Regions from separate parts of the Gordonia sp. PvP123 genome, predicted to be linked through region 4. Evidence: riboswitches for the same ligand, from Rfam matches in the RefSeq annotation. Region 4 holds a riboswitch; each other region holds the start of a gene.
The links. Region 4 has a riboswitch for cobalamin ahead of metE (5-methyltetrahydropteroyltriglutamate--homocysteine S-methyltransferase). Riboswitches for the same ligand answer to the same signal wherever they lie in the genome.
Positions count from the first base shown of each region.

Region 1: linked by a shared signal. The riboswitch ahead of ABIC25_RS14220 (FecCD family ABC transporter permease) and the one ahead of metE (5-methyltetrahydropteroyltriglutamate--homocysteine S-methyltransferase) in region 4 are both predicted to bind cobalamin.
Region 2: linked by a shared signal. The riboswitch ahead of ABIC25_RS06430 (FecCD family ABC transporter permease) and the one ahead of metE (5-methyltetrahydropteroyltriglutamate--homocysteine S-methyltransferase) in region 4 are both predicted to bind cobalamin.
Region 3: linked by a shared signal. The riboswitch ahead of ABIC25_RS04685 (CbtB domain-containing protein) and the one ahead of metE (5-methyltetrahydropteroyltriglutamate--homocysteine S-methyltransferase) in region 4 are both predicted to bind cobalamin.

Region 1 covers NZ_JBEPPN010000006.1:371,756-378,955, reverse strand. Annotated here, with positions in the region: gene rnhA (ribonuclease HI) at 1-18, shown strand, start outside; gene ABIC25_RS14240 (D-isomer specific 2-hydroxyacid dehydrogenase family protein) at 15-926, shown strand; gene ABIC25_RS14235 (SDR family oxidoreductase) at 1,002-1,793, shown strand; gene ABIC25_RS14230 (hypothetical protein) at 1,794-2,486, opposite strand; gene ABIC25_RS14225 (YdeI/OmpD-associated family protein) at 2,532-3,101, shown strand; cobalamin riboswitch at 3,147-3,277, shown strand; gene ABIC25_RS14220 (FecCD family ABC transporter permease) at 3,302-4,387, shown strand; gene ABIC25_RS14215 (ABC transporter ATP-binding protein) at 4,384-5,229, shown strand; gene ABIC25_RS14210 (ABC transporter substrate-binding protein) at 5,254-6,324, shown strand; gene ABIC25_RS14205 ((2Fe-2S) ferredoxin domain-containing protein) at 6,321-7,013, shown strand; gene ABIC25_RS14200 (ABC transporter ATP-binding protein) at 7,167-7,200, opposite strand, start outside.
Region 2 covers NZ_JBEPPN010000003.1:213,436-220,635, forward strand. Annotated here, with positions in the region: gene ABIC25_RS06420 (alpha/beta hydrolase) at 1-481, shown strand, start outside; gene ABIC25_RS06425 (L-lactate dehydrogenase) at 488-1,441, opposite strand; cobalamin riboswitch at 1,558-1,739, shown strand; gene ABIC25_RS06430 (FecCD family ABC transporter permease) at 1,787-2,866, shown strand; gene ABIC25_RS06435 (ABC transporter ATP-binding protein) at 2,890-3,693, shown strand; gene ABIC25_RS06440 (ABC transporter substrate-binding protein) at 3,705-4,784, shown strand; gene ABIC25_RS06445 (HNH endonuclease signature motif containing protein) at 5,026-6,792, shown strand; gene rplA (50S ribosomal protein L1) at 6,894-7,200, opposite strand, start outside.
Region 3 covers NZ_JBEPPN010000002.1:396,040-403,239, reverse strand. Annotated here, with positions in the region: gene ABIC25_RS04700 (acyl-CoA dehydrogenase family protein) at 1-1,048, opposite strand, end outside; gene ABIC25_RS04695 (histidine phosphatase family protein) at 1,165-1,656, opposite strand; gene ABIC25_RS04690 (CbtA family protein) at 1,676-2,506, opposite strand; gene ABIC25_RS04685 (CbtB domain-containing protein) at 2,548-2,784, opposite strand; cobalamin riboswitch at 2,860-2,996, opposite strand; gene ABIC25_RS04680 (ATP-dependent helicase) at 3,058-7,200, shown strand, end outside.
Region 4 covers NZ_JBEPPN010000011.1:130,672-137,871, forward strand. Annotated here, with positions in the region: gene ABIC25_RS20850 (DNA-directed RNA polymerase subunit alpha) at 1-711, opposite strand, end outside; gene rpsD (30S ribosomal protein S4) at 794-1,399, opposite strand; gene rpsK (30S ribosomal protein S11) at 1,421-1,828, opposite strand; gene rpsM (30S ribosomal protein S13) at 1,828-2,196, opposite strand; gene rpmJ (50S ribosomal protein L36) at 2,407-2,520, opposite strand; gene infA (translation initiation factor IF-1) at 2,639-2,860, opposite strand; gene ABIC25_RS20880 (iron chaperone) at 3,110-3,454, shown strand; cobalamin riboswitch at 3,550-3,767, shown strand; gene metE (5-methyltetrahydropteroyltriglutamate--homocysteine S-methyltransferase) at 3,914-6,217, shown strand; gene ABIC25_RS20890 (pyruvate carboxylase) at 6,309-7,200, opposite strand, start outside.

The DNA.
Region 1 (7,200 bases), on a different contig from region 4:
CGATCGGTCTCCCGATGACCCCGGTGGCCGTCGCCCTCGAACCCGTCCGCGACGAGCACCTGGTCGCGGCGATCGAGGGCGCGGGCGGACAGATCGTCGGCCTCGACGACGCCCGGGTGCTGGTGTGGATCGGGCCGCCCGCGGACTTCCCGCAACTGCCCGACACCGTCGAATGGGTGGCCCTCAAGACCGCGGGCATCGAGGATTTCGTGGCCGCCGACATCCTCGACGACCGCCGGCTCTGGACCAACGCGTCGGGCTTCTATGCCGAGAACGTCGCCGAGCACGCGCTGGCGCTGCTCCTCGCAGGACTCCGGCAGATCAACACCGCCGTCCTCCGGCACTGGGACAAGGAACGGATCGACACCGCGGTCCGGTCGCTGCACGGCGCCACCGTCGCCATCGTCGGTGCCGGCGGGATCGGTGCCTCCCTCGCCCCACGTCTCCGGGCGTGCGGTGCCCGCGTCGTCGCGGTGAACCGATCGGGCCGCGACGTGCCCGGTGCGCACGAGATCCGACGGTCCGACGAGTTGGACGAGCTGTGGGGAACCATCGACCACGTGGTGCTGGCGGCGCCGGCGACGCCCGAGACCCGGCACATGATCAACGCCGAGAGCCTCGCGGCGCTGCCCGACCATGCGTGGGTGGTCAACATCGCGCGCGGCCCGCTCGTCGACGAGGAAGCTCTGTACCGGGCGCTGGCCGACGGCCAGATCGCGGGCGCGGCCCTCGACGTGACCGATCCGGAACCGCCCGCCGACGACCATCCGCTCTGGTCCCTGCCGAACGTGATCATCACCCCGCATGTCGCCAACCCGGCGTCGGGACTGACGCGCGAGCTCGCACCGTGGGTCGCCGAGAACCTCCGCAGGTTCGCCGCGGGCGAGGAACTGCTCTCCGTGGTGTCCGCCGGCCGCGACTACTGAGATCACGACCTGCTGTTTTCGGCCGATTCCTAGAACACGTTCTCGTTTTCGGTCCCGGCGTGGCATGGTCGACGGGTGATTCTCGACAGATTCCGGATAGACGACCAGGTGGCCATCGTGACCGGCGCGAGCCGGGGCCTCGGGGCGGCGATCGCGGTCGCCTTCGCCGAGGCCGGCGGCGACGTGGTGATCGCGGCCCGCAGTGAATCCGACCTCGAGCAGGTCGCCGAACGGGTCCGCGCGGCGGGCCGACGCGCGCGCACCGTCGCCGTGGACCTCGGCGACCCCGATGCGGCGGCGGCGCTCGCGCAGACCGCGGTCGACGAGTTCGGGCGGCTCGACACCGTGGTGAACAACGTCGGCGGGGCGATGCCCCGGCCTCTGTTCGACACCAGCCCCAAGCACCTGCGGGATGCCTTCGACTTCAATGTCGGTAACGCGCACGCATTGGTCGTCGCCGGTTCCAAGCAGATCCTTGAGACCAGCGGCCGGGGTTCGATCATCAACATCACGTCGGCGGTGGGCCGCCTGCCCGGACGTGCCTACGCCGCCTACGGCACCGCGAAAGCTGCTCTCGCGCATTACACGCGCATCGCGGCGATGGATCTGAATCCGAAGATCCGGGTCAACGGCATCGCACCGGGCGCCATCCTGACATCGGCGCTGGAGATCGTCGCGGGCGACGACGGAATGCGTACCGCAGTCGAGACATCGACTCCGCTGCACCGACTCGGCGACCCGGAGGACATCGCCGCGGCCGCCCTCTACCTGGCGTCCCCGGCCGGCGCGTACGTCACCGGCAAGATCCTCGAGGTCGACGGCGGGATCATCTCGCCGAACCTGGACCTGCCGATCCCGGACCTCTGATCACTCCGAGCCGCGCTCGAGGGCGCCGGCGATCTGCCGTTCGAGCTGCGCCGCGGCCACCTGCGGAACGTCGATGATGCCCTCGAGTTCGGCCAGGGCCTTCTTGTAGGCCGCCTGCCGCTCTGCGGGTGTGGCCGCGGAGTCGGCGGCCACGCCGATCAGCTTGCGTGCCCGGTCCAGGGCTTCGCGTTCGACGGGTGAGAAGTCGGTTTGCCTGCGCCGCCGGGACTCTCGTTCGGCTGCGTCGAATGCCGCGGCGTATTCGCCCACGGCGTCGCGGTACTCGGCGAAGTCTGCCGGGGACATCGAATCGGGCAGTGGCCCCTGGGCGCCCGGCTCGGGTCGCAGATCGTCGGCGCGGACCCGGGCGCGGTGGAACGCGAGGGTCAGCGGTTCACGCATGTCGGTCATCATCGGGTACTCGATGAGCGTCGCGAGATCGAGCTCGTAACCGAACCACTTCTCGTTCAGCGAGTCGTGCTGGCGAAGGGTCCGGCGCAGCTGGTCGGCCGACGTCGTCGTGAGTTTGAGCTGCTCGGTCTGCGCGTTCGCCTTGATCCGGGCGAGCTCGATCTTGTCCTTGCGCCGCTTCTCGTTGTACTTCCCGATCGACCCCGCCCACCCGCCGACGACAGCGCCGATGGGGAAGATCAGCCACCAGTTGTCCGTCGCGAAGCTGACGATCTCGTTCACGGCTCAACTGTACCGAGACGAGGCCCGGCTGATTAGGGTGAACGCATGGCCGACCCCGATGCGCCGAAGCTCGCCGTGGACACGATCGAGGCATGGCGAGAGTGGTTGCGGGACAACCACGACTCATCCGGCGGCGTGTGGCTGGTGTTCTGGCGCAAGGGATCGGGCCGGGAACCGATCGACTACGACGAGTGCGTTCGCGAGGCGCTGTGCTGGGGCTGGATCGACGGCCACACCCGCGTCATCGACGACCGCCGCCGCGGCATGTGGTTCACCCGGCGCGGACGCAACAGCGGATGGTCGGCGTCGAACAAGGCGCGTGTCGCCGACCTCGCGGCCGCCGGTCGGATTCAGCCCGCGGGACAAGCCGTGATCGACGACGCCCAGGCCCGCGGTCTCTGGACGATGTTCGACGACGCCGAGGCGCTGATCGAGTCCCCGGAGCTCGCCGCTGCACTCGACGCCAACCCGGTTGCGCGCGCCAACTGGGACGCCTTCCCGCCGAGCGTGCGGAAGTTCGGGCTGTCGCAGCTGGCTCTCGCGAAACGACCCGAGACCAAGACCAAGCGCGTCGCCGCCCTCGTCGAGCGGGCGGGGCGCAACGAGCGACCCTGACGCCCGTGTCGTCGGGGCGCGGTGTCGGAGACTGTCGGGTATGTCGTAGTCTCGTCGCATCGAGATCCCTGGGAAGCCGGTTCGACTCCGGCGCGGTCCCGCCACTGTGAACTCGGCGCGTCGATGACCTCGACGCACTGACTCAGCCAGATACCAGCCTCGATGCTGCTTGTCACGCCACGAGGATGGACCGACGACACATGTTGATCGATGGTGCCCGCAGGGCGCCGGTACTGCCGCGCACGCACAGACGCACGAGACGACGCCGTCCCGTGGTCGTCGTTGTCGTCGTGCTCGGGTTGGGTCTGGCCGCTGCGTTTCTCGCCCTGTGCTCGGGCGCTGAAGTGCTGCCCGTGTCCACGGTCGTCGACGTGATCGCCTCACGGTTCGGTGGGCCTGCCGTCACGCGTACCCAGCTTGCGATCGTCTGGGACATCCGGATGCCGCGAATCCTGCTCGGGCTGGTGGTCGGCGCGGGTCTTGCCGTTGCGGGGGTGCTGGTCCAGACCCTGGTCCGCAATGCGCTGGCCGACCCGCACCTTCTCGGCGTCTCGTCTGGTGCGGCAGTCGGGGCGACATCGGTGATCACCACCGGGTTCCTTGCCGGCTTCGGGTTGTGGTCGCTGAGCCTCGGAGCAATGGCAGGCGCACTGGGAGCCGCGCTGCTCGTCTTCGCGATCACCATGAGCCAGGGTGGTATCACTCCGCTCCGGCTGGTGCTCACCGGAACCGTTGCCGCATCGGCGCTGTCCGCCATCGCCAGCTTCCTCGTGCTGCGCACCAACGATTCGCAGGCCGCTCAATCGGTCCTGTTCTGGCTGCTCGGCAGTCTTGCCGGCGCATCGTGGGGCAAGCTGCTGCTGCCGGTCTCGGTCGTCGTGACCTGCACCGCGATCGCTTTCGCACTCCATGGGTGGCTCGACGCCCTCTCGGCCGGACCCGATGTCGCCGCCGCGGTGGGCGTTCGCGTCCCGTTGCTACGAAACCTGTTGTTCGCGCTCCTCGCGGTGATGGTCGGCACGATGGTCGCGGTGTCGGGGGCCATCGCGTTCGTGGGATTGGTGATCCCCCACATCGCACGCATTCTCGTCGGCTCCCGGCACCGTTGGGTCCTGCCCACCTCAGCCCTGATCGGCGCGGTCTTCCTGGTTCTCGTCGACGTCGTCGCCCGGATTGCGTTGCGGCCGGTCGAGATCCCGCTCAGCGTGGTCACCGGAGTCATCGGTGCGCCGCTGTTCTTGTTCATCCTCGGCCGGCGCCGCTACCAGTTCGGTGCCGCCGCATGAGTCGCACACCGGTCGGGATCGCAGCGTCCGGGGTCGAGGTGTGGATCGACGATCACCCGGTGTTGCAGGACATTTCACTCGACGTGCGGGCAGGTGACATCGTCGGCCTCGTCGGTCCCAACGGGTCCGGCAAGTCGACTTTGCTGAGGTCGGTCGTCGGGTTGCTCGGACCGCGGCGTGGCACGGTCACCGTCGACGGCCGGGCAACCGAATCGATGAGCGTCCGGGACCGGGCCAAGCAGATCGCCTTCGTGCCGCAGGAAGTGGACCTACCCGCCGACATGCTGGTGCACGAGTACGTCTCGTTGGGGCGGCTTCCTTACGCACCGCCGTGGAGTATGGGTCGCACCGATGACCGCGCCGCGGTGGAAGCAGCTCTGCGATCGGTCGGGATGATCGAGCACCGGGACGCCGCCGTCGACCACCTCTCCGGTGGTGAACGACGCCGCGTCGCCCTGGCCAGAGGACTCGCCCAGGATTGTGGCGTACTCGTTCTCGACGAACCGACCAATCACCTCGACATCCGGCACCAGCTGGACCTGCTGGGGCTCGTGCGAACGTTGGGAACCACGGTCCTCGTGTCGCTTCACGACCTCGATCTGGCTGCTCGCCACTGCGATTCGGTGTACGTGCTGAACGACGGCAGAATCCGCGCGCACGGCGACGCCGCCACCGCGCTCGATCCCGCAGTCGTCGCCGAGGTCTTCGGGGTCTCCGCCCACCGCGTTCTCAACAGCGACACAGGCCGAACGCATCTCGTATTCGAGTCGACCCCGGGCGCGTCGCTGGATACGCCGCTGCCGCTGCGCGATCCCGGTCACGACCACCTGCCCGCCAACTGATTCGACACCGACAATGGAGACACGATGACGAGAACCACCACAAGGCACTTCCGAACGCCCCTCGCGACGGCAGCGTTGGCTGCGGCCCTTGTGCTGGCCGGTTGCAGTGCCACTCCGCCCACCGACGACGCGGCAGAACGAGAGTCGGCGACGCTGACCAACTGCGGCGCCGAAGTGGCCTACGAGGTGCCGGTCGAGCGCGTGGTCGCAACGAGCAACGGGGCCAACGTCGGAACGATCCTCAAGGTCGGGGGACTCGACAAGCTTGCCGCAGTGTCGCTGAACAAGAACAATGATCCGGTGATGGAGTCGATGTTCGGCCCTGGGATCGCCGACGTCCCCCACCTCGAGGGCAGCACCATCACCATTGAGACGGCACTCGGCGCGGACGCCGATCTGGTGGTTGGTTCCTACAGCGGACTGTTCAAGGGCGCATCGGGTGTGACGCCCGAGTCGTTGCAGGCCAACGGCATTGCGTCGTACATCATCTCCGACAGTTGCCGCCAGGGCGGTGACGCCCCGGACAAGCTCGGCACCATGGATCCCTGGGATGCGTTGCGAGCCGACGTGAAGAACTACGGAATCCTCTTCGGGACCGAGGAGGCCGCCGCCGCTGCCGGGACCGAACTCGACGATCGACTGCGCCGGCTGCAGGGCGCGCCGCGTCCGGCAGTGGCGCCGCGTGTCCTGATCTATGACAGCGGTGAGGAGGACCTGTACACCAGCGGTGGCAACGGAGCGCCGAACGGGATCATCGATGTCGCGGGCGGGGCGAACGTCTTCGCCGACGTCGACAACACCTGGTTCCGGGCGAGTTGGGAAACCGTTGCCTCGGCAGACCCGGATGTCATCGTGATCATGGACTACAAGAAGAGTCCGGACGAAGTCCAGGGCAAGATCGACGCCATCAAGGCCCGGGCAGGACTCCGTGACACCGCGGCTGTCCGGGACAACCGGTTCGTGGTCCTGCCGCTGGCGATGTTCACCTCCGGCTACCCGAACATCTATGGCGCCGAAGAGCTGCGGAAGTCCCTCGAGGAGTACGGATTGGTCCCCGGCAGCGGGATCGACTTCGCGGAGACGCTCGGCGGATGACCACCTCGAAAGACTGCCGGATCGTCGTCGTGCTCCGCCCGACGGTGAGCGGACTGGACGAGGCGTCGGCGGTGGCGATGGTCGACCGACTGCGGGCGCGCAGTGCCCGTGATGTCGGGCTCGCCTACCTGGACATCTCGACACCCACCGTCCATGACGAGCTCGACCGCGCGGCCGGTGACGGGCTGTCGGCCGTCAACCTCGTCCCGGTGGCGATCCCGCGCGACAAGTACCTGGTGACCTGGACCAAGCGGGCGGTGGCGAACTGGCGGGAGAGTCGGTCCGGTGTCGGTCTCGACATCTCGATCATCGAACCGGACATCGCCGGAGCGGTGGTCGCCGACCTCGCCGACGCCATCGAGCGGGTTCCTGCCGAGGACATCCGAGTATCACCGGCGTCCTATCGCAGTCCGGCCTGGTCGGTGATCGAGGATCACGACCGACACGTGCTCGTCTGTAAAGGCCCGCGCTGCATGGCCTATGGTGCCGGACCACTTCACCGCCAACTCACCGCGACCTCCAAGGGGACCCCGACCAAGGTCACCGGCACAGGCTGCCTGAGTCCCTGCAACCTGGGCCCGCTCGCGATCGTCAACCCGGCCGGGGAGTGGTACGGCCGTCTCGAACCTGCCCACGCCGTGGACCTGGTCGCCGGGGCCGGGCCGAATGCGAACCGACTGCCACGCTGAGTGGGTCGCCAGACCCTTCGTGACGCGCCCTCCGCAAGCTCCGGGCGCTCCTCAGGGAGCGGGGGTGGGCCGCCTTTACTGCTCCCTGAGGTGCGAGCTTGCGAGCGCGTCATCCTGCTCCCTGAGGAGCGAGCTTGCGAGCGTCACGAAGGGTCAGCTCGCCTCGATCGCGCCGGTGAACTGGCTC
Region 2 (7,200 bases), on a different contig from region 4:
ATTCACCAGCGGACCTGCGTCGACCGCGGCCCTGGGCGTGGTGTCCGGGGCGAAGGTGACCGTTCGGGCACTCGCGGATCTGGCCGGATCCGCACTGCGCAGGCCGCCGGTCATGGTCGGCCTGGCCGGCGAACCGGGATCGGCGGCGCTGATGACCGCACCGGACGCGGTGTCGGGATATCTCCCACTGGTTCCCGACGGTCTCGAACTGCCCAACGAGGTGGCCGCGCGGGTCGGACTGACCATTCCGTTGCACTCACCCGGCCGGGCATTGAAAGATCTCGACTGCCCGACCCTGCTGTGCGTGTGCGACGGGGACACGGTGGCACCGGCACGCTCGACGATCGCCTACGCGCGGCGCGCACCCGGAGCCCGGGTCATCCGATACCCGGTCGGGCACTTCGACATCTACATCGGCGAGGACTTCGAGAAGGTCGTCGCCGACCAGCTGCAGTTCCTGCGCACCACCGTGCCGGCCTGACCCCGACTACAGCCCGAACCGGGCCTGCATCCCCCGCAGCGTCTCCGCCGACGCGAGCAGACCGGCTCGCTCCGCATCCGAGAGCGGGACGTCGAGCCGGGTCTGGGCGCCGCCGCGGTCGACGACGGTCGGCAGCGAGAGACACACTCCGTCGAGTCCTTCGATCCCGTCGGTCCGCGTCGACACCGGCAGCACCCGGTGCTCGTTGTTCAGGATCGCCTCGACGATGCGCGTCGACGCCAGACCGATCGCATAGTTCGTGGCCCCCTTGCCCTCGATGATGGTGTAGGCGGCATGCACGACCTCGTGGTGGATGCGTTCGCGTGCAACCACATCCAGCGCCGGACGACCGGGCAGCGGGGTCCACGACGTCAGCGGCACCCCACCGATCGTCGCCGAGCTCCACAGCGGGATCTCGGTGTCGCCGTGCTCGCCGGCGATGTAGGAGTGCACGCTCTGCACCGCGACACCGCAATGCTGCGCGATGAGGAAACGCAGCCGGGACGAGTCGAGCACGGTGCCCGAGCCGAAGATCCGGCTGGGCGACAACCCGCTGATCTGCTGGGCGGCGTAGGTGACGACGTCGACCGGATTGGTGACCATCACGTAGATCGCATTCGGGGCCACCTCGAGCACCCCCGGGAGGATGGCGCGCGTCAGACCGATTGTGGCCTCGGCCAATTCGAGACGCGACTGACCCGGCTTCTGCTTCGCACCGGCGGTGAAGACGACGACGTCGGCGTCCGCGCACACCGACACGTCGTCGGAGCCGATGATGTCGGCACGCGGGACGAACTCGAGCCCGTGGGACATGTCGAGCACCTCGGCGGTCACCTTCGCGGCGTTGATGTCGAGGAGCGCGATGGTCCGTGCAACACCCCGGATGAGCGAGGAGTAGGCGATCGCGGTGCCCACCGCACCCGCCCCGATGATGGCCAGCTTCGTGTCTCGTACGTCCATCGGTTCACCGTTTCCGCGTCGGGTTCATCGATCGTCGGCATCCAGCGTAGGTCCTCGCACGGCCGCTGTCCGGGGACGCACGCCGACCGCCCACCGATCCGCTGGACGGTGTTGATAGCGTGTGCGGCGAGAACGGTCACACCCGCACACGTGGGTGTCAGGGAATCCGGTGCGAATCCGGGACTGGCGCGCAGCGGTATGGGGGACGGAACCGGCACACAGCCACTGGGGCGACCCGGGAAGGCGCCGGCTCCGGACGAACCCGAGTCCGAATACCGGCCGCTCTCGCTCGAGTCCACCGTGTATCTCGCGCACAGATACCCAGACCGTAAGGCAGTACAGTCCGTGTCCCGTCGTATCGACGGCACGACCGAGATCGCCACCGCCCCGCCGGTACGGCGACTCCCGTCGACGCCGCTAGCCGCAGTTCTGCTCGTCCTCACGCTCCTCAGCATCGCCCTGGCCACCGCGTTCGGCGCCGAGACCATCCCCGTCGGCGACGTCTGGCACACCGTCGCCGGACGCCTGACCGGCGCCGAGACCGATTCCGCGCACGCGGTGATCATCTGGGATCTCCGGCTGCCGCGGTCCGTCCTGGCCGCGCTCGTCGGCGCCGGACTCGCACTGGCCGGCGCTCTCATGCAGGCCCTGGTCCGCAACCCCCTCGCCGAGCCGTACCTGCTCGGCGTGTCCGCCGGCGCGGCGGTCGGGGCCACCGCCGTCATGACCCTCGGCGTGCTGGGCGGCCTCGGGGTGTGGGCACTCTCCGGCGGCGCGCTCCTCGGCGCGCTCGCGGCCACCGTCACGGTGTACCTCGTCGCCCGCGCCCAGGGCGGGTTGACCGCGCTGCGACTCATCCTGTCCGGCGTCGTGTTGTCCTCGGCGTTCATGGCGTTGTCGTCGCTCCTCGTGTTCACCGCCGCGGATCCCCACGCCGCCGACAACGTGATGTTCTGGATGCTCGGCAGCGTCGCCGGCGCCACCTGGGCGAAGGTGCAGATCGCCGGGGTGGTCGTGCTGGTCACCATCGTGGCGATGCTCGCCATCCACTCCTGGCTCGACGCCTACGCGGCCGGCACCGACACCGCGACGTCGCTGGGTGTACCGGTACGCGCGATGCGCAACGCGCTCTTCGGGATCCAGGGCGTCCTGGTGGGCGTGCTCGTCGCGGTGGCGGGTGGGATCGGCTTCGTCGGTCTGATCGTCCCGCACGCCGCCCGGCTGCTCGTCGGCGCCACCCACCGCGCGATGCTGCCGGTGGCGGTATGCGGCGGCGCGCTGTTCCTGGTGTGGGTCGACGTCATCTCGCGGGTCGCGGCCGCGCCTCGGGAGATGCCCCTGGGCATCGTCACCGGGTTGATCGGCGCGCCGATCTTCCTGTTCCTCATGGGTCGACGCCAGTATGTGTTCGGCGGCGGCTCATGACCAATCCACCACCGATCCGCTCGATGGCGTTGCGCGCGAACGCACTCGCGTGTCGACGGGGCGGCCGCGTCGTCCTGCGCGATGTCGATCTCGACGTCCCGGCGGGCACCCGACTGGCCATCGTCGGCCCCAACGGTTCCGGCAAGACCACCCTGTTGCGCACGCTGTGTGGGCTCGAACGTCCCGTCGCCGGCACCATCGACGTGGGTGGCGAGGACCTGCATCGACTCCCGTCGCGGCAGCGGGCCCGCTCGATAGCGGTGGTGGGCCAGGAGGAACAGCCCTCGGCCGAACTGACCGTCGCCGAGGCGGTCGGCCTTGGCCGGACCCCCTACCGCTCGGCCTGGTCGGCCGGGAGCCCCGACGACTCGACGGTGGTCGGCGCGGTGCTCGCGCAGGTCGGCCTCGACGGCTGGGGCTCCCGTTCGTGCACCCACCTGTCCGGCGGCGAGCGGCATCGCGTCGTCCTCGCCCGTGCGCTCGCACAGCAGACGCCGGTCCTGGTGCTCGACGAACCCACCAATCATCTGGACGCGGCCTGGCGCCTGCGGCTGATGGAGATCCTCGACGAACTCGACGCCACCGTGCTGGCAGCGATGCACGACCTCGACCTCGTCCTGCGCCATTTCGATTGTGTCGCAGTGGTGTCCGACGGCGGCGTGGTCGCCCAGGGCCGACCCGTCGAAGTGCTGACGCCGGATCTGCTGGCGGCCGTCTTCGAGGTGTCCGGGACCGTTGTCACCCACCCGGCGACGGGCCTGCCACACCTCCTGCTGAACTCCCCCAACACTTCTGCTCCCCGAGCTCTGACGACAGACACCCTGTGAGAGGACATCCCTTGAGTACGCGCACCTCCCGAGTCCACCCGACCGCCGCCGTCCTGGTCGCCGCACTGACCCTGGGCGCAGTTGCCGCATGCTCGACCGACAGCACCGCGGCCACCGAAGACACTGTGACGGTGGCCAATTGTGGAGCCGACGTCGATTTCCCCCAGCCGCTCGACCGGCTGTTCGTCAACGACGGTGGCATGATCGCGATCGCCCTGGCGGCGGGCGCCCGCGACAACATGGTGGCGGTCAGTGCGCTCGCCCGCGACAAAGATGTTCTCCGGCTCGAGTACGGACCTCAGGTGGACACCCTGAACGAGGTCGCGGCCGAGCGTCCCACGCTCGAGAACATCGTCGCCGCGAAGCCCCAGGTGCTCTATGCCGGATACAACTACGGCATGAGCGAGTCCCGCGGGATCACGCCGGAGATCCTCGCGTCCCACGGCATCGACGTCTATCAGCTGTCCGAGGCGTGCCGGCAGGTCGAGGGTGAGGCGCAGCGCGGCACCATGGACCCGTGGGTCGCGCTCGACACCGACCTGCGCAACATCGGCACCATCACCGGCAACCCGGACCAGGGCGCCGCCGCGGCCGACGAGGTCGCCGACCGCCTCGAGAAGCTCCGCGCCGCATCGCAACCCGCCGACAAGCCCACGGTCTTCGTCTTCGACAGCGTCTCCGACACCATCTTCTCCTCCGGGGCCTACGGCGGCCCGCAGGGCATCATCGACGCCGCGGGCGCCCGCAACGCGACCGAGGACATCGAGGACACCTGGACCGCCGTCAGCTGGGAACGGCTCACCACCGCGGACCCCGACGTCATCGTGTTCGTGGACTACCCCGGCCAGACGGTCGAAGAGAAGATCGCCGCGCTGCGGTCCAACCCGGCCAGCCGCAATCTCAAGGCGGTACGCGAGAACCGATTCGTGAACCTGCCGTACGCGATGTGGGTGTCGAGCCCGCTGAACATCGACGCCGCCGAGATCATGCGCAATGTCCTCGAGAACCGCGGCCTCGCACCGGAATCCGGAATCACCCCGAGCCTCGACGTCGCGCAGCTGGACCTCGGGGGCAACAACTGGCTGCAGTGAGTCGCCGAACGCCCGTAGAGCACGCGGGCGGCGGCGATTGTCGTGCCGCCGCCCCTGGGGGATCCAGTGCGCCCACCGTCGATGTTCGCAACACCTGACTGCATTCAGGCCCCTACCATGAGGCACCGACAACTCTTGGCCGACGAATACCGTTGCACAACAGAGCTTCAGAGGTTGCGATGTAGCCGTGTCGGTGTACACTCGAACATACATTCGCAGCAACGGTTCTCGGGGGGTGGCCATGTCTGACGAATCAGCCACGCCGAAACCGCGAGCCGTCGAACTCGTCACCGAATTGCATGCGATCCTCGACGAACTGCAGACCGTGGACCTGTCACCGTGCACCGATACTGAGTTGGCCGACGTGGCAGCCGATACCGAACGCGCCGTCGCACGCCTGACCGTCGCCGGTGACCGGCAGATCGATCAGGCCGAGGCCCGCGACCTCCCCCGCAAGACCGGCTGCCGCACGCTCATGCAGTTCATGACCCATCGGCTGCGGGTGTCGAACCCGGTGCGTCGCCGTGAGCAGATGGACGCCACCGCCACCCGCACCAGCCTCAGCGGCGAGGTCCTACCGCCCGAACACCCCTGCCTCGCTGAGGCGTTCGCTGCGGGAGCGGTTGGCTCTGCACACGTACACGCCGCACTCGACGTCCTCGACCGCATCCCAGGCACTATCGACCACGACATCAGAGTCGCCGCCGAGCGGCAGATGGCCGAGATCGCCGCCGATTACACACCCGCCGACATCACCCAACTCGGCGCGCGGCTCCTCGCCCACCTCGACCCCGACGGCACCCTCACCGACGACACCGACCAGAAACGACGCCGCAACCTGTGGATCGGACGCCAACGCGCCGACGGCACCGCCAAGATCTCAGGCACCCTCACCCCCGAACTCGCCGCCCGGCTCACGATGATGTTCGCCGTCTGGGGCACACCCGGACTCAACAACCCCGACGACCCCAACTCACCGTCCGGACCGGCCGGCACCGCCGACCCCGACGCCCTGGCCACCGCAGCCGACCGCGACCAACGCACCCCCGCCCAGACAAATCACGACACCCTCGACGCGGCACTGGCCGCCGGCTTCGCCGACGGCACACTCGGAACCTCGCACCGCGGCCTGCCCGCCCATCTGATCATCAAAGCCGACCTGAACGACCTGATCCGCGAAGCCGGACTCGCCACCACCGCCACCGGCACCCTGCTGCCCATCCCCGACCTGATCGCGATGGCCGGCGACTTTCAACCATGGTTGGCAGTATTCAAGGACGCCACCGCCGTCCCGCTGTACTTCGGACGCGGCAAACGCCTCGCCACCCGCGAACAACGCCTCGTCTCCTTCGCCCGCCCCGACGGTGAAGTCTGTTCCGCACCCGGCTGCGACCAACCCGCCACCCAGGTCGAACTCCATCACGCCCACAAGGACTGGGCCAAGGGCGGTCTCACCAATATCGACGACCTCGCACCCGCCTGCCCACGCCACAACCGCATGGTCGGCGACCAACCCGGCCAATACACCACCCACATCGCACGGACCGGACCCGACGAAGGCCGCTGCATCTGGCGACTCAACGCCGAACCCGGAGCACCACCCAACCCCGAACACATCAACCGCCTACCCGACATACCCCGGCGATTCGCCGAACACCTACGCGACATACGCGCCGAGATCCACGGACCGACCACCCGAGGGTTTCGCAGACTCGGTCGCCGGACCCTTCGTGACGCGCCCTCCGCAAGCTCCGGGCGCTCCTCAGGGAGCAGGTCTGACGCGCCCTCCGCAAGCTTCGGGCGCTCCTCAGGGAGCAAGGGGCCCGGCGACCCGTCGCGCCCAAACCCGTCGCGCCCCGACGCCGTCGGCTATGGCGACCGCGGCCGACGCCTCGAACTCGCCTACCGACAACTCATCCACCCACCGGCACTGCCGGAGCGCCTCATCACCCAGCCCCTGACCCCAGTCGAAGCAGCCCTCGCACGCATCCTCGCCGACCACGCGTGAGTGCACGCGATACGGCGAGGCGAACCACGCAGAAACAACACGAGGGGCCCGGCATCGAAATGCCGGACCCCTCGTGGGTGTTCAGTACGCCTGATGCGAGATCAGGCCTGCGGTGCCTCCGCGAAGTTGCGGGTGACCGCCGGGTCGACCGGGATGCCCGGGCCCGTCGTGGTGGAGACGGTGACCTTCTTGATGTAGCGGCCCTTGGCAGCCGACGGCTTGGCGCGCATGATCTCGTCGAACGCAGCGCCGTAGTTCTCGGCCAGCTTGGCCGGGTCGAACGACGCCTTGCCGATGACGAAGTGCAGGTTCGCAGCCTTGTCGACGCGGAAGTTGATCTTGCCGCCCTTGATGTCGTTGACGGCCTTGGTGACGTCGGTGGTCACGGTGCCCGTCTTCGGGTTCGGC
Region 3 (7,200 bases), on a different contig from region 4:
AGAGCTTCATCGCCGACGCCTCGGACAGGCTGAGCGGTTTACCCGCCTTGCCGCGTTCGATGGCGCTGAAGAGCATGTTCTGGACATTGATCCGCGCCACCTCCATCTCGGCCAGCTTCAGCTGGATGAGCTGGAACTGGGCGATCTCCTGACCCCACAGCTTGCGGTTCTTCGCGTAATCGATCGACAGCCGTTGCGCCTCGTTGATGATGCCCAGCGACAGGGCGGCGATCCCGACGCGCTCCGCGGTGAAACCGGCCTTGGCGCCCTCGGATCCACGCGAATCGGCGCCGGTGTCCTCGGTCTCACCGAGGAGACGGTCCTTGCCGACGCGGACGCTGTCGAAGAAGAGCTCACCGGTCGGCGAACTCATCATGCCCATCTTCTTGAACGGCTTGCCCTGGGTCAGCCCGGGCATGCCCTTGTCCAGCACGAACGACAGCACCTTGCGGTCGCGCATCGGGACGCCACTGCCGTCGTCGAGCTTGGCGAACACGACGATGGTGTCCGCGTAGGGACCGTTCGTGATGAAGGTCTTCTGCCCGTTGAGGATGTAGTCGTCACCGTCACGACGAACCGTGGTCTTCATGCCGCCGAGCGCATCCGACCCGGAGTCGGGTTCGGTGATCGCCCAGGCGCCGACCTTCTCCATGGTCACCAGCTCGGGCAGCCAGCGCTTCTTCTGCGCCAGCGTGCCCTTGCCGCGGATGGTCGAGGCGGTCAGCCCCATGCTCACACCCAGCGACGCGACGAGGCCCAGACAGACACCCGCGAGCTCGATGTTGACCATCATGAACATCGAGCCGCCCATGCCGCCGCCGTCACCGGAGGACTTCTTCTTCTCCCCCTTGGCTTCTGCCTCGAGTTCTTTCTCGAGCGCATCCTTGGCCATGGCATCGACACCGAAGCTCGACAACAGCTTGCGGGTGATGTCGTACGGCGGCAGGACGCCGGACTCGAGTTCGTCGAGATGTGGCCGGATCTCCTTGTCGATGAACGCCCGCAAGGCGTCCCGAACCATCAGATCTTCATCGGACCACTCGAACATCGTCACACTCCCAGACCGGTGTCCGCCCGGGGGCGAACATGTTTCAGTTTCGTCGTCCCCAACTGTGTCAGGAGTCACTGCCGATGTCTAGGTACGCCGTCGCGAATCTGTTCCTATCAGGTGTTTGCGCAGGTGTAGATGGTCGCGGGACGGACCTCGTGGGCGAAGAACCGCTCTGCGTCCGGGCACAGAAGGGCTTGGGCAACCGGCATCGCCACCACCACACAACGGTCGGCGAGCCCGGAGTGCCCCACGCGCCACGCGTGGACTCGGCCGACGAAATCCGCGAGGCTCTCGCCCCCGTGTGGCCGGGCGCCGGGATCGGCGAACCATGCGCCGAGTTCGGCGGGATCGATCTGCTCCGGGGTGCGCCCTGCCCACGTTCCGACGTCCAGGGTTCGCAGCGCGTCGTCGACGAGGGCGTCGGTTGCCCCCAGGAGTCCGGCGGTCTCCCGGGTCGCGATCTCCGGACCGCAACAGAGGACCGGGCGCGTGGACGCCGCGGCCAGGCGGAGCACGTCCCGACGGCCACGCTCGTCCAGAAGCGGATCACCGCCGAATCGCACCGACCGGTTGGGGCCGGTGCGACCGGCGGTGATGATCTGCATGCGCGAAACGATCGCCGCCTCAATGCTGGGCGGCGACCGCCGGGGCGCGGTCGGCGGTACGCGAGCGCGCCATCGCCCCCAGCAGCAGGGCGAACACCACGGTGAGAACCGTCCACAGGATCACCTGGTTGGCGATGGCGTAGACCCGGAAGTCCCCGATCACGTCACCGGGGAAGCCCGGGAACACGATCTGACCCACGTCGTTGCGAACCGGCTCGGGGACCTCGCTGAAGGACGGCAGGAACGCGAGCACGATCGCGATGCCGGCCAGGTAGGCCGCGACAGCGGCGACGGCCGAGACGAATCCGCCGATCCGCGGACGCAGCCACAACGCCAGGACCACGGCCGCGATGGCCAGGATCACCGACGCCACACTGATGGTGAGGAAGGCTCCGGTCCTCTCGCCGATGGTGTCGTCGTCGCCGACGGCGGGCGGATTCGCCGGGTAGGCGAAGAACGGCACGGCGAACACGGCGACGAAACCGATCGCGCCGAGCACACCCGCAACCGCGCGCGGGTCGGTCGCCGGATGGCGACTGCCGAGATGACTCCAGAGCACCGTGAACGCCACCGCGAAGAACGCACCCATGCACACCGCGAACACGACGTTGCCGACACCGGCGCCGAGGTTCTCCTGCATGGCCCGCGTGAACAGCTCGCCGCCCTCACCGTGCGTGTGGCCACCCGGTTCGGCGGCGTGGGCCAGTGCCTCCTCGGCCTCCGAACGGGCGCCTTCGTAGTCGATGGCCTTGGCGACGACCGGTTCGAGGTAGAACCGGGCAAACACGAACGAGACGATTCCGGCGATCAGACCTGCGAGCAGGCCGGCGCCGATGAATTTCTTCTCCATATGTACTTGGCTTCCTGTGGGATACGGCCGGTCAGGCCGGCTCAGTGGCAGGGGAAGCCGAGGAAGTGGCGTGCGTCGTGCACGAACTCGTGGACGTGGGTGTCGGAGCCGAAGACGGACACGACGCCCTGGTCGTACCCGAGGAAGTAGTAGGCGAGACCCGCCAGGAGCACGGTCAGGCTGAGCCAGAGGGCTGCACTCGCGACCGACAGGTTCGGTACGGGCAGGGCACGGGCCGGGGCGGCCTGTACGGCTGCAACAGTGCGGGGAGCTGTCATGGAGGGGTCCTTTCGCCGATCTCGCGTCGGAGATGTCGTGGTGTAGCAGTCCGGAGGACTGCTACGCGCCGGCACGGCATCCTGACTCACGTCACCCCGTCACCATCGACCGCGTCGATATGTCGACACGTCGACCGCGTCGACATATCTACGGTGTCGATATGGGCAGCGTTCACAGTGGCGCGACCGTTCCGGACTCTCACCGGATTCCCCGCACAGGCGTGGGATGACTCTATACCGCGTTCTGTCGTACGCGTGAGACATAGTGGAGAGATGCCCCGCGCTTCGGTGCTCGACCGCTTCACCGCCCCCACCCGACGGTGGTTCTCCGGCGCCTTCACCGCTCCCACCGCCGCGCAGAAGGGTGCGTGGACGTCGATCGCCGACGGCTCGCACACCTTGGTCATCGCCCCCACCGGATCGGGCAAGACCCTCGCCGCGTTCCTGTGGGCCCTCGACCGCCTCGCCGCCGACCCGGACTCGCGGCCCGCCGGCACCAAGGTCCTCTACATCTCGCCGCTCAAGGCATTGGCCGTCGACGTCGAACGCAACCTGCGGGCCCCGCTGACCGGCATCACGCGGGCGGCTCAGGAGCTCAACCTGCCCGAACCGAACATCACCGTCGGCGTCCGGTCCGGTGACACCTCCGCCGCGGACCGCCGCGCACTGGTCAAGACACCGCCCGACATCCTGATCACGACGCCGGAGTCGCTGTATCTGATGCTCACGTCGGCCGCGCGAGAGAGCCTCACCGGCGTCCAGGCCGTCATCGTCGACGAGGTGCACGCGGTCGCCGCCACCAAGCGCGGTACGCACCTCGCGCTGACCCTCGAACGACTCGACGAGCTGCTCGAGAAGCCCGCGCAGCGGATCGGGTTGTCGGCGACCGTCCGGCCGCCGGAGGTGGTGGCGGGGTTCCTGTCCGGCGCCGCGCCGTGTCAGGTGGTCAAGCCCAAGGCCGACAAGACGTTCGACCTCCGCGTCGATGTCCCGGTCGAGGACATGGCCAACATCCCACCCCCGGTGTCCGATGCCGACCCCGCCGCACTCGACGACGCGTTCTCCCCGACCGCCGGGTCGCTGTGGCCGTACGTCGAGGCCTCGATCGTCGACCAGATCGAGGCCAACCGGGCGACGATCGTGTTCGCCAACTCCCGGCGCCTCGCCGAGAAACTCACCGCCCGGCTCAACGAGATCCACGCCGAACGCCACGGGCAGCCGGCCGAACCGACCGGCAATCCGTCGGTCGCCGGCGGCGCCCCCGCGTTCGTCATGGGCAGCGGCGCGAGCTCCGGCGCCGAACCCGTCCTGGCCCGCGCGCATCACGGCTCGGTCAGCAAGGAGCAGCGCGCCCAGATCGAGGACGACCTGAAGGCCGGGCGCCTGTCCTGCGTCGTCGCGACCAGCTCCCTCGAACTCGGCATCGACATGGGCGCGGTCGACCTCGTGATCCAGGTGGAGTCCCCGCCGTCGGTGGCCAGCGGGCTGCAGCGCATCGGCCGCGCCGGCCACCAGGTCGGCGAGATCAGCCAGGGCATCCTGTACCCGAAGCACCGCACCGATCTCCTGCATTGCACCGTGACGGTGAGCCGCATGCTCGACGGGGCGATCGAGGAGATCAAGGTCCCGCAGAATCCCCTCGACATCCTCGCCCAGCAGACCATCGCGGCCGCCGCGGTCGACGACCTCGAGGTCGACCACTGGTACGAGGTGATCCGGCGTGCGGCGCCCTATCGCGAACTGGGCCGGGGCGTCTTCGACGCGACCCTCGACCTGATCGCGGGTCGTTTTCCGTCGGACGAGTTCGCCGAACTGCGCCCGCGGGTGAACTGGGACCGCGACGCCGGGGTGATCACCGGCCGGCGCGGAGCGCAGCGGCTCGCGGTCACCTCGGGCGGTTCCATCCCCGACCGCGGCCTCTTCGGTGTGTTCATGGTCGGCGAGAAGGCAACGCGCGTCGGCGAACTCGACGAGGAGATGGTCTACGAGTCGCGTGTCGGCGACGTCTTCGCACTCGGCGCGACCAGCTGGCGGATCGAGGACATCACCCACGACCGCGTCCTGGTCTCCCCCGCGTTCGGTCAGCCGGGCCGGTTGCCGTTCTGGATCGGCGACGCGATCGGACGCCCCGCCGAACTCGGCGCCGCGATCGGTGCGTTCACCGGTGCGATCGCCGACCCCGGCAAGCTCGACGACCATGCCGCACGCCTCGGCCTCACCGACAACGCCCGCACCAACCTCGAGACCCTCATCGCCGAGCAACGGGAGTCGACCGGACACCTCCCCACCGACCGCACCCTGGTGGTCGAGCGGTTCCGTGACGAGCTCGGCGACTGGCGGGTGATCTTGCACTCCCCCTACGGTTTACGTGTCCACGCACCCTGGGCGAGCGCGATCTCGCAGCGCCTGCTGGAGACCCTGGGCATCGAGGGTGCCACCACGGCCTCCGACGACGGGATCATCCTGCGCATGCCCGACACCGACGACGCCCCGCCCGGCGCCGACGTGTTCCTCCTCGACCCGGACGAGGTCGAGCAGCTCGTGACCGACGGTCTCGCGGATTCGTCGATGTTCGCCTCCCGGTTCCGCGAATGCGCCGCTCGCGCACTGTTGTTGCCGCGACGCGACCCCGGACGGCGCGCTCCGCTGTGGCAGCAGCGCCAGCGCAGCGCCCAACTGCTGTCCGTCGCCTCCAAGTTCCCCGACTTCCCGATCGTGCTCGAGGCCGTCCGCGAGTGCCTGCAGGACGTCTACGACCTCCCCGCCCTCCTCGATCTGCTGACCCGCATCCGCACACGCCGCATCCGGGTCGTGGAGACCGAGACACAGAGCCCGTCACCGTTCGCCGCATCGTTGTTGTTCGGCTACGTCGGGGCGTTCATGTACGCCGACGACGCCCCGCTCGCCGAGCGCCGGGCGGCCGCGCTCTCGCTCGACACCAGCCTGCTGGCACAACTCCTCGGTCGCGTCGACCTCCGCGAACTCCTCGATCCGGCCGTCATCGCCGACGTGATCGCCCGTCTCCAACGCCTGTCTCCCGAACGCCAGGCCCGCGACGCCGAGGATGTCGTCGACCTGCTGCGGTGGCTGGGACCCCTCACCACCCAGGAGGTCGAGGCCCGGTACCGCGGCGACGAGCCGGCGACCGATGTCCTCGCCGAGCTGCACCGCAGCGGCCAGATCATCTCGGTGAACCACAACTCGCGCGCGCTGTGGGCCGCAATCGACGACACCGCGCGGTTGCGGGATGCGTTGGGAGTCCCTGCACCGCTGGGTATCCCGGCGGCCTTTCTCGAACCGGTCCCCGATCCGGTCGGGGACCTGATCGGCCGGTATGCCCGTACCCACGGGCCGTTCACCGTGCCCGAGGCCTCCGCGGCGCTGGGCATCGCGACCGGGGTCGTGCGCGACACCCTGAACCGCCTGGCCTCGGAACGACGCGTCGTCGAGGGCGATTTCCTGCCGGAGGGTGGCGACACCACTCCGCGGGAGGGCCAGTGGTGCCACACCGACGTGCTGGGGCAGATCCGACGCGGCTCCCTCGCGGCGAGCCGCGCCGAGGTCGCTCCGGTCGGCACCGACGTCCTCACACGTTTCCTCCTCGACTGGCAGCACGCCTCGCCCGGGACCCGATTGCGCGGCGTGGACGGGGTCGCGACCGTCATCGACCAGCTCGCCGGATTCCCGCTCCCGGCGTCGGCATGGGAGTCACTGGTCCTGCCCGCGCGGGTCTCCGACTACGCGCCGCCGATGCTCGACGAACTGCTCAGCGCCGGCGAGGTGATCTGGTCGGGGCACGGCCGGATCGGCAACTCCGACGGGTGGGTCGCGCTGCATCCGGCCGACGTAGCCGTCCTCACGCTGCCCGACGCCGACGAGATCGACACGACCCCGGTGCACGACGGGGTCACGGCCGCACTCGAACCCGGCGGCGCACTGCGCTTCCCACAGATCGCCGCCGACATCAGCACCGGCACCACGACGCCTGCCGCCGACATCGAGACCGCCCTGTGGGACCTGGTGTGGGCGGGACAGGTCAGCAACGACAGCTTCGCGCCCGTCCGGGCCCTCCTGCAGCCACGACGAAACCCGTCCGCCCCTCGCTCGGCCCCGGCTCATCGCGCACGGGGGCGGGCGCCCCGCCTCCGCGCCGGTCGTCTGTCCGCCCGGTACCTGACCGAACACTCCACGTCACCGCCGGTGTCCCCGACCGCGAGCGGCCGCTGGTTCGCCCTCGACCACCCCTCGACCGAACCGACGATCGCCACCCAGGGCCTCTGCGACCAACTGCTCACCCGGTACGGCGTGATCACCCGCGGGAGCGTCGTCTCCGAAGAGGTCACCGGCGGATTCGCGCGGGTCTACAAGGCGCTCACCGTCTTCGAGGACAACGGACACGTCCGCCGCGGCTACTAC
Region 4 (7,200 bases):
CGACGGCCCGATCTCGATGCCCTCGGCCTCGACGTTGAGTTCCCGGGCCAGCCCGAACAGCTCCACCAGGGTCTTGCCCGCCGATGCCAGCGCGTCACGCGCACTGATCGAGTTCTTGGTCTCCACATCGAGCACCAGGCGATCGAAGTCGGTGCGCTGCTCGACACGGGTTGCCTCGACCTTGTAGGTCACCTTGAGCACCGGCGAGTAGATCGAGTCGACCGGGATACGGCCGATCTCGGCACCCGACGCCTTGTTCTGCACGGCCGGAACATAGCCGCGGCCCCGCTCGACGACGAGCTCGATCTCGAGCTTGCCCTTGTCGTTCAGGGTGGCGATGTGCAGATCGGGGTTGTGCACGGTGACACCGGCCGGGGGCACGATGTCGGCGCCGGTGACGGTGCCCGGACCCTGCTTGCGCACGTACATGGTGACCGGCTCGTCCTCGTCGGAGCTGACCACGAGGCCCTTGAGGTTCAGGATGATGTCGGTGACGTCTTCCTTGACCCCGGCCACGGTGGTGAACTCGTGGAGCACGCCGTCGATACGAATGCTGGTGATGGCAGCACCCGGGATCGAGCTGAGCAGGGTACGACGCAGCGAGTTGCCGAGGGTGTAACCGAAGCCCGGCTCGAGCGGCTCGATGACGAACTTCGAACGGTCCTCGGCAAGGACTTCCTCGGTGAGGGTGGGTCGCTGTGAGATGAGCATTTCTTGGATATCTCCTTTGGCCGACCGCTATATGACGGCCTCGAGGGTGAACCGAACAGCTGCTGCTGTCTGGCGGTGTGTCTTACTTCGAGTAGAACTCGACGATGAGCTGCTCGGTGAGCGGGACGTCGATCTGAGCACGCTCGGGCACGCTGTGCACGAGGATGCGCAGGGTCGACGGCACGACCTGGAGCCAACCCGGGACCGGACGATCGCCGACGAGCTCCTTGGCGATCTGGAACGGGACGGTCTGCAGCGACTTCGGGCGGACGTCGATGATGTCGTACTGGCTGACGCGGTAGCTGGGCACGTCGACCTTCACACCGTTGACGGTGAAGTGGCCGTGGCTGACCAGCTGGCGGGCCTGGCGACGGGTCCGGGCGATGCCCGAGCGGTACACGACGTTGTCGAGACGGGTCTCGAGCAGCTTCAGCAGTTCGTCACCGGTCTTGCCGGTGCGACGGTTCGCCTCTTCGAAGTAGCGGCGGAACTGCTTCTCCATGACGCCGTAGGTGAAGCGCGCCTTCTGCTTCTCCTGCAGCTGGAGCAGGTACTCGCTCTCCTTGATCCGCGAACGGCCGTGCTGGCCGGGCGGGTAGGGGCGACGCTCGAACGCTGCGTCTCCACCGATGAGGTCGACGCGGAGACGACGGGACTTCTTTGTTGCGGGGCCGGTATAACGAGCCATGTCTTATCTCTTCCTTTCCCGCTAGACCCGGCGCCGCTTGGGCGGACGGCAACCGTTGTGCGGCTGCGGGGTCACATCGGAGATGGTGCCGACCTCGAGGCCGGCTGCCTGCAGGGAGCGGATGGCGGTCTCGCGACCCGAGCCCGGTCCCTTGACGAAGACGTCGACCTTCTTGACGCCGTGTTCCTGGGCCTTGCGCGCAGCATTCTCGGCCGCGAGCTGAGCCGCGAACGGGGTGCTCTTGCGCGAACCCTTGAAACCGACGTGGCCCGACGATGCCCAGCTGATGATGTTGCCGCTGGGGTCGCTGATCGACACGATGGTGTTGTTGAACGTCGACTTGATGTGCGCGTGGCCGTGCGGGACGTTCTTCTTATCGCGACGGCGGGTGCCCTTCTTGGGGCCTGCGCTACGTGACTTCGGAGGCATTACTTCTTCTTCCCGGCGATGGTCTTCTTCGGGCCCTTGCGAGTGCGGGCATTGGTCTTGGTGCGCTGTCCGCGCACAGGCAGGCCACGACGGTGGCGCAGACCCTGGTAGCAGCCGATCTCGATCTTGCGACGGATGTCGGCCTGCACCTCGCGACGCAGGTCACCCTCGACCTTCACCGAGGCTTCGATGTACTCACGCAGCTTCGAGACGTCTGCGTCGGTGAGATCCTTGGCTCGCAGGTCGGGGCTCAGGCCCGTTCCCTCGAGGATCTCCTTGGAGGTGGTACGCCCAACTCCATAGATGTAGGTCAGTGCGATCTCCAGCCGCTTCTCGCGGGGGAGATCCACACCAGCAACACGTGCCATGTGGCGGATTTCCTTTTCGATTCTCAGAGGTCTGCTCCCAGTCCGTCCCGCGAGCTGGTGCCGAACCGTGTGTCCGGCCTCGTGGGCTCCGGCCTCTGATCCGGAGGTAGGCGGTGACGCGTCTGTCGCCGCTGGTGTTGGGAGGTCCTTGTGTGTTCAGTTGTCGATCTTCAGTTGTTCTGACTCAAGCGACCCGGAGGGTGCGCGTGATCAGCCCTGACGCTGCTTGTGACGCAGGTTCTCGCAGATCACCATGACCCGACCGTTGCGGCGGATCACCTTGCACTTCTCGCAGATCGGCTTGACGCTCGGCTGAACCTTCACGTCAATCTCTCCTGCTCGGCTCGCCCGCGCGCACGCCGAAAGCGGCCGTGCACGTGGGTGTCGGTCTCCTCCCGAACGGATGTCCGGGAAGTCTGTCCCCGGCATCGCCGGGAAAGTCTCACTTGTAGCGGTACACGATTCGCCCACGAGCCAGGTCGTAGGGCGAGAGTTCCACGACGACCCGATCCTCGGGCAGGATGCGGATGTAGTGCTGTCGCATCTTGCCGCTGATGTGGGCGAGAACCTTGTGTCCGTTCTCCAGCTCAATACGAAACATCGCATTGGGCAGGGGTTCGATCACTCGACCCTCGACCTCGATGGCCCCGTCTTTCTTCGCCATGTCCTCCGCGATCCTGGCCGTGACCACGACATCCGGGTGATGCCGCGGCGCATCGGCCGGGTTGAATCAGTGTTTGTCCGTTAGGGTGTGGGCACCGGTCCGCGAGGACCTGCACCCGGTGTGCGCCGACCGGGCCCACGTGCTGACACGCTGATGCCCGGCACGCGATGCGCACCGACGATCCATGTTACGCGAACGAGCAGGCCAGGCCAAATGCGTGCTCAGCGCCACGGAGAGAGGCCGCACCGGATGGGCACTGTCGACGACTATCTCGACGGACTCGACCCCGCCGACCGCGAGGTGGTCGGACGCATCTACGCCGTCGCCCGCACCGCGGTCCCCGACACCGCTCAGGGCAAGGGCTACGGCATGCCGGCCCTGACATATCGCGGGAGCCCGCTCCTCTCGGTGATGCGCACCAAGAAGCACATCGGTCTGTACCCGTTCAGCCCGGAGGCGGTCGACGCCGGGCGACCGTTCCTCGACGGTTTCGACGTGGAGAAGGGCACCGTTCGGTTTCAGCCGGGGGCTCCTCCTTCCGACGATGCGATCCGCGCGATGATGTCGTGTCGGCGCGATCAGATCGACGGCTGACCGCCCGACGTCGAACTACCGGTGTTCAGCGGGTCGACTTTGCTGGGCTAGGGTCGAAGACGCATGTGGTTCGCCGCGTCGGAGGTCGTGTCAGCTCTCCGTCCGCGGCGTCGAGTCGCCGGCATCCCGCCGGCGGACGAGAGGGAATCCGGTTCGAATCCGGAGCTGTCCCCGCAGCGGTATGCCGTAACGACCACCGTCATCAGCACTGAGCTCCGGCTTGGGAAGCGACGGTCAGTAGGAACTTCGATCAGAGGGATCTCGATCGAGAGCGACGGTGAGCCCGAAGACCTGCCAGGTGTACCGGACGCGCCGCGTCCGGTGGCTCGCCGCCTCGAGGATTGGGCGCAGGTCGAACCGGCGATCGTCGCGCGCCCTCTGCCGGGCGTGACGTGGGTCCGATCGATCTCCCCTGCTGGGCGGTGAACCATCCACCGTCAGTAGGAGAAGTCGACGTCCATGTCCGACACCGTCCGCCGCAGCTCCGCGGCACCGTTCACCACCACCGTCCTCGGCACCGCACGCATCGGCCCCCGGCGCGAACTGAAGAGGGCCGTCGAAAGCTATTGGTCCGGCCGCATCGACCGGACCGAGCTCGCCACCGTCGCGCAGCGCCTACGCAGCGAGCAGTGGGCCGAGCTCACCGAGGCCGGCCACGACTCCGTCCCGGTCAACACGTTCTCGTACTACGACCAGGTGCTCGACACCACGGTCCTCCTCGACGCACTGCCGCCGAGGTTCGCCGAGATCGACGATCCGCTCGATCGCTACTTCGCGGCGGCCCGCGGAACCGCCGAGGTGACCCCACTCGAGATGACCAAATGGTTCGACACCAATTACCACTACCTGGTCCCCGAGATCGGCCCGTCGACCACGTTCCGGTTGAATCCGGCGAAGGTACTGGCCGAGGTCGCCGAAGCCGGGGAGCTGGGTCTCCCGGCCCGCCCGGTGATCGTCGGCCCGGTGACGTTCCTGGCGCTGTCGAAGGCGGTCGACGGGGCGGGTGCGCCGCTCGATCGCCTCGACGAGTTGGTGCCCCTGTACCGAGACCTCCTGACGCGGTTGGCTGACGCCGGCGTCGAGTGGGTTCAGCTGGACGAACCCGTCCTGGTGACCGATGCCGCCGCGGACCTGGGTCCGCGGACCGAATCGGTGTACAACGCCCTGGGCTCCCACGAGCGCCGTCCGGCCATCGCGGTGGCGACGTACTTCGGTGACGCCGGTGATCGGTTGGCACACTTGGCCCGGACGCCGATCGAGGCCATCGCGGTCGACCTCGTCGACGGCTCGGTCGAGACGGTGGCCGGCACCCCGGGCCTGGCCGACAAGCTGCTGATCGCCGGCGTGGTGGACGGCCGCAACGTGTGGCGCACCGACCTGGACCAGGCCGCGGCGACGCTGGCCACCGTGCTCGGTTCCGCCCGCTCGGTCGCCGTGTCGACGTCGTGCTCGACCCTGCATGTCCCCTACACCGTGGACGCGGAGGACGAGCTCGACACCAACCTTCGCGGTTGGCTCGCGTTCGCTGCCGAGAAGTTCCGCGAGGTGGCGGTGTTGTCGTCGGCGTTGAGCGAGGGGCGCGCCGCTCGGGCCGCCGCCTTCGCCGAGAGCTCGACGGCACTGGCCAGCCGTGCCACTGATACTCGCCTACACAACGCCGACGTCCGCGCACGCCTGGACGCCGTCACCGATGCCGACGCGACGCGCGGCCCGGCCGAGCAACGGCTCGCCGCACAGAAGGAACATCTGGGACTGCCCCCGCTCCCGACCACCACGATCGGTTCCTACCCACAGACCTCGGCCATCCGACTGGCGCGGGCCGCGCTCCGCTCGGGCGAGATCGATCGCGCCGAGTATGAGAACCGGATGAAGACGGAGATCGCGGATGTCGTGGCCCTGCAGGAGTCGATCGGCCTCGACGTTCTCGTCCACGGGGAACCCGAGCGCAACGACATGGTGCAGTACTTCGCCGAACAATTCGAGGGCTACTTCGCGACGGCGAACGGTTGGGTGCAGTCCTACGGCTCGCGGTGCGTGCGGCCACCGATCCTGTTCGGCGATGTGAGCCGACCGAAGCAGATGACAGTCGACTGGATCACCTACGCACAGACGCTGACCAGCAAGCCGGTCAAGGGCATGCTGACCGGCCCGGTGACGATTCTTGCCTGGTCTTTCGTTCGCAACGACCAGCCACTGTCGGCGTCTGCCGAGCAGATCGCGCTCGCCATCCGTGACGAGACCGTCGACCTCGAGAGGGCAGGGGTCGGGATCATCCAGGTCGACGAACCCGCTCTGCGCGAGTTGCTGCCGTTGCGTGACGCGGACAAGCCCGCGTACCTGGCGTGGGCCGTTCGGGCGTTCCGCATCGCGACCTCCGGGGTCCGCGACGATACGCAGATCCACACGCACCTCTGCTATTCGGAATTCGGCGAGGTCATCGGAGCGATCGCCGACCTCGACGCCGACGTCACCTCGATCGAGGCGGCGCGGTCGCACATGGAGGTGCTCGACGACCTCGACGAGGCCGGCTTCCGTAACGCGGTGGGCCCGGGTGTGTACGACATCCACTCACCGCGCGTGCCCGACCAGGACGAGATCTTCTCGGCCCTGTCCTCGGCATTGTCGAGCGTCGGCGCCGGGCGCCTGTGGGTCAACCCGGACTGCGGTCTCAAGACCCGCGGGACCCCGGAGGTGGTGGACTCGCTCACCAACATGGTGGCCGCGGCAACACGACTGCGCGAGACGATCCCGCTGTCCGGCTAGGCAGTCAACCGGCGCCACAAATGACCCCGGCCGTCGCACTCTCCCGTGAGTGCGACGGCCGCGGTCTGCGATACCACTGCGTTGTTGTGCGTCAACCGATCTCGACGAGCAGATCGCCAGACGCGACCTGCGTGATCGCGTCGATCGCCAGCCTCGCGACCCTGCCGCCGACGGGTGCGGTGATGGTGGCCTCCATCTTCATGGCCTCGATGGTGCCGATGGCCGCGCCGGCGGCGACCTCGTCGCCGACACCGACACTCAGCGAGACGACCCCGGCGAACGGTGCGCCGACGTGACGGGGATTGGACCGGTCCACCTTCTCGGCGACGGCCACCTCGGCGTCGACCGATCGATCGCGCACCTGCACCGGCCGCAGCTGTCCGTTGAGGATGCACATGACGGTGCGCATGCCCTTGTCGTCGGGTTCACTGATCGCCTCGAGTCCGATGAGCAACTCCACACCCGGTTCGAGCTCGACGCGGTGCTCCTCGCCGTACCGCAGGCCGTAGAAGAACTGGTTCGCCGACAGTCGTGAGGTGTCGCCGTAGGTTTCTTGATGGTCGTCGAACTCCTTTGTGGGGCCGGGGAACAGGAGCCGGCTGAGGGTGTGCTGCCGTTTCGGTCCTGGCGTGTCGAGTGCCACCGAGTCCTTGGCCGACAGGCCCTCGGTCGACGCCGCGTCGGCGCGTCCTTCGAGCGCGACCGTTCGCAACGGTTCCGGCCACCCGCCGGCCGGGTCGCCGAGCTCGCCGCGCAGGAAGCCGATCACCGAGTCCGGGATGTCGTGGGACCGCGGATCGGCGGCGAACTCTTCGGCGGTGATCCCCTTGCCCACCAGTGCCAGCGCGAGATCGCCCACGACCTTCGACGACGGGGTGACCTTGATCAGCCTGCCCAACATGCGGTCGGCGTCGGCATATGCTTCCTCGACCGCCTCGAACCGGTTCCCGAGCCCGAGCGCGATGGCTTGTTGCCGCAGGTTC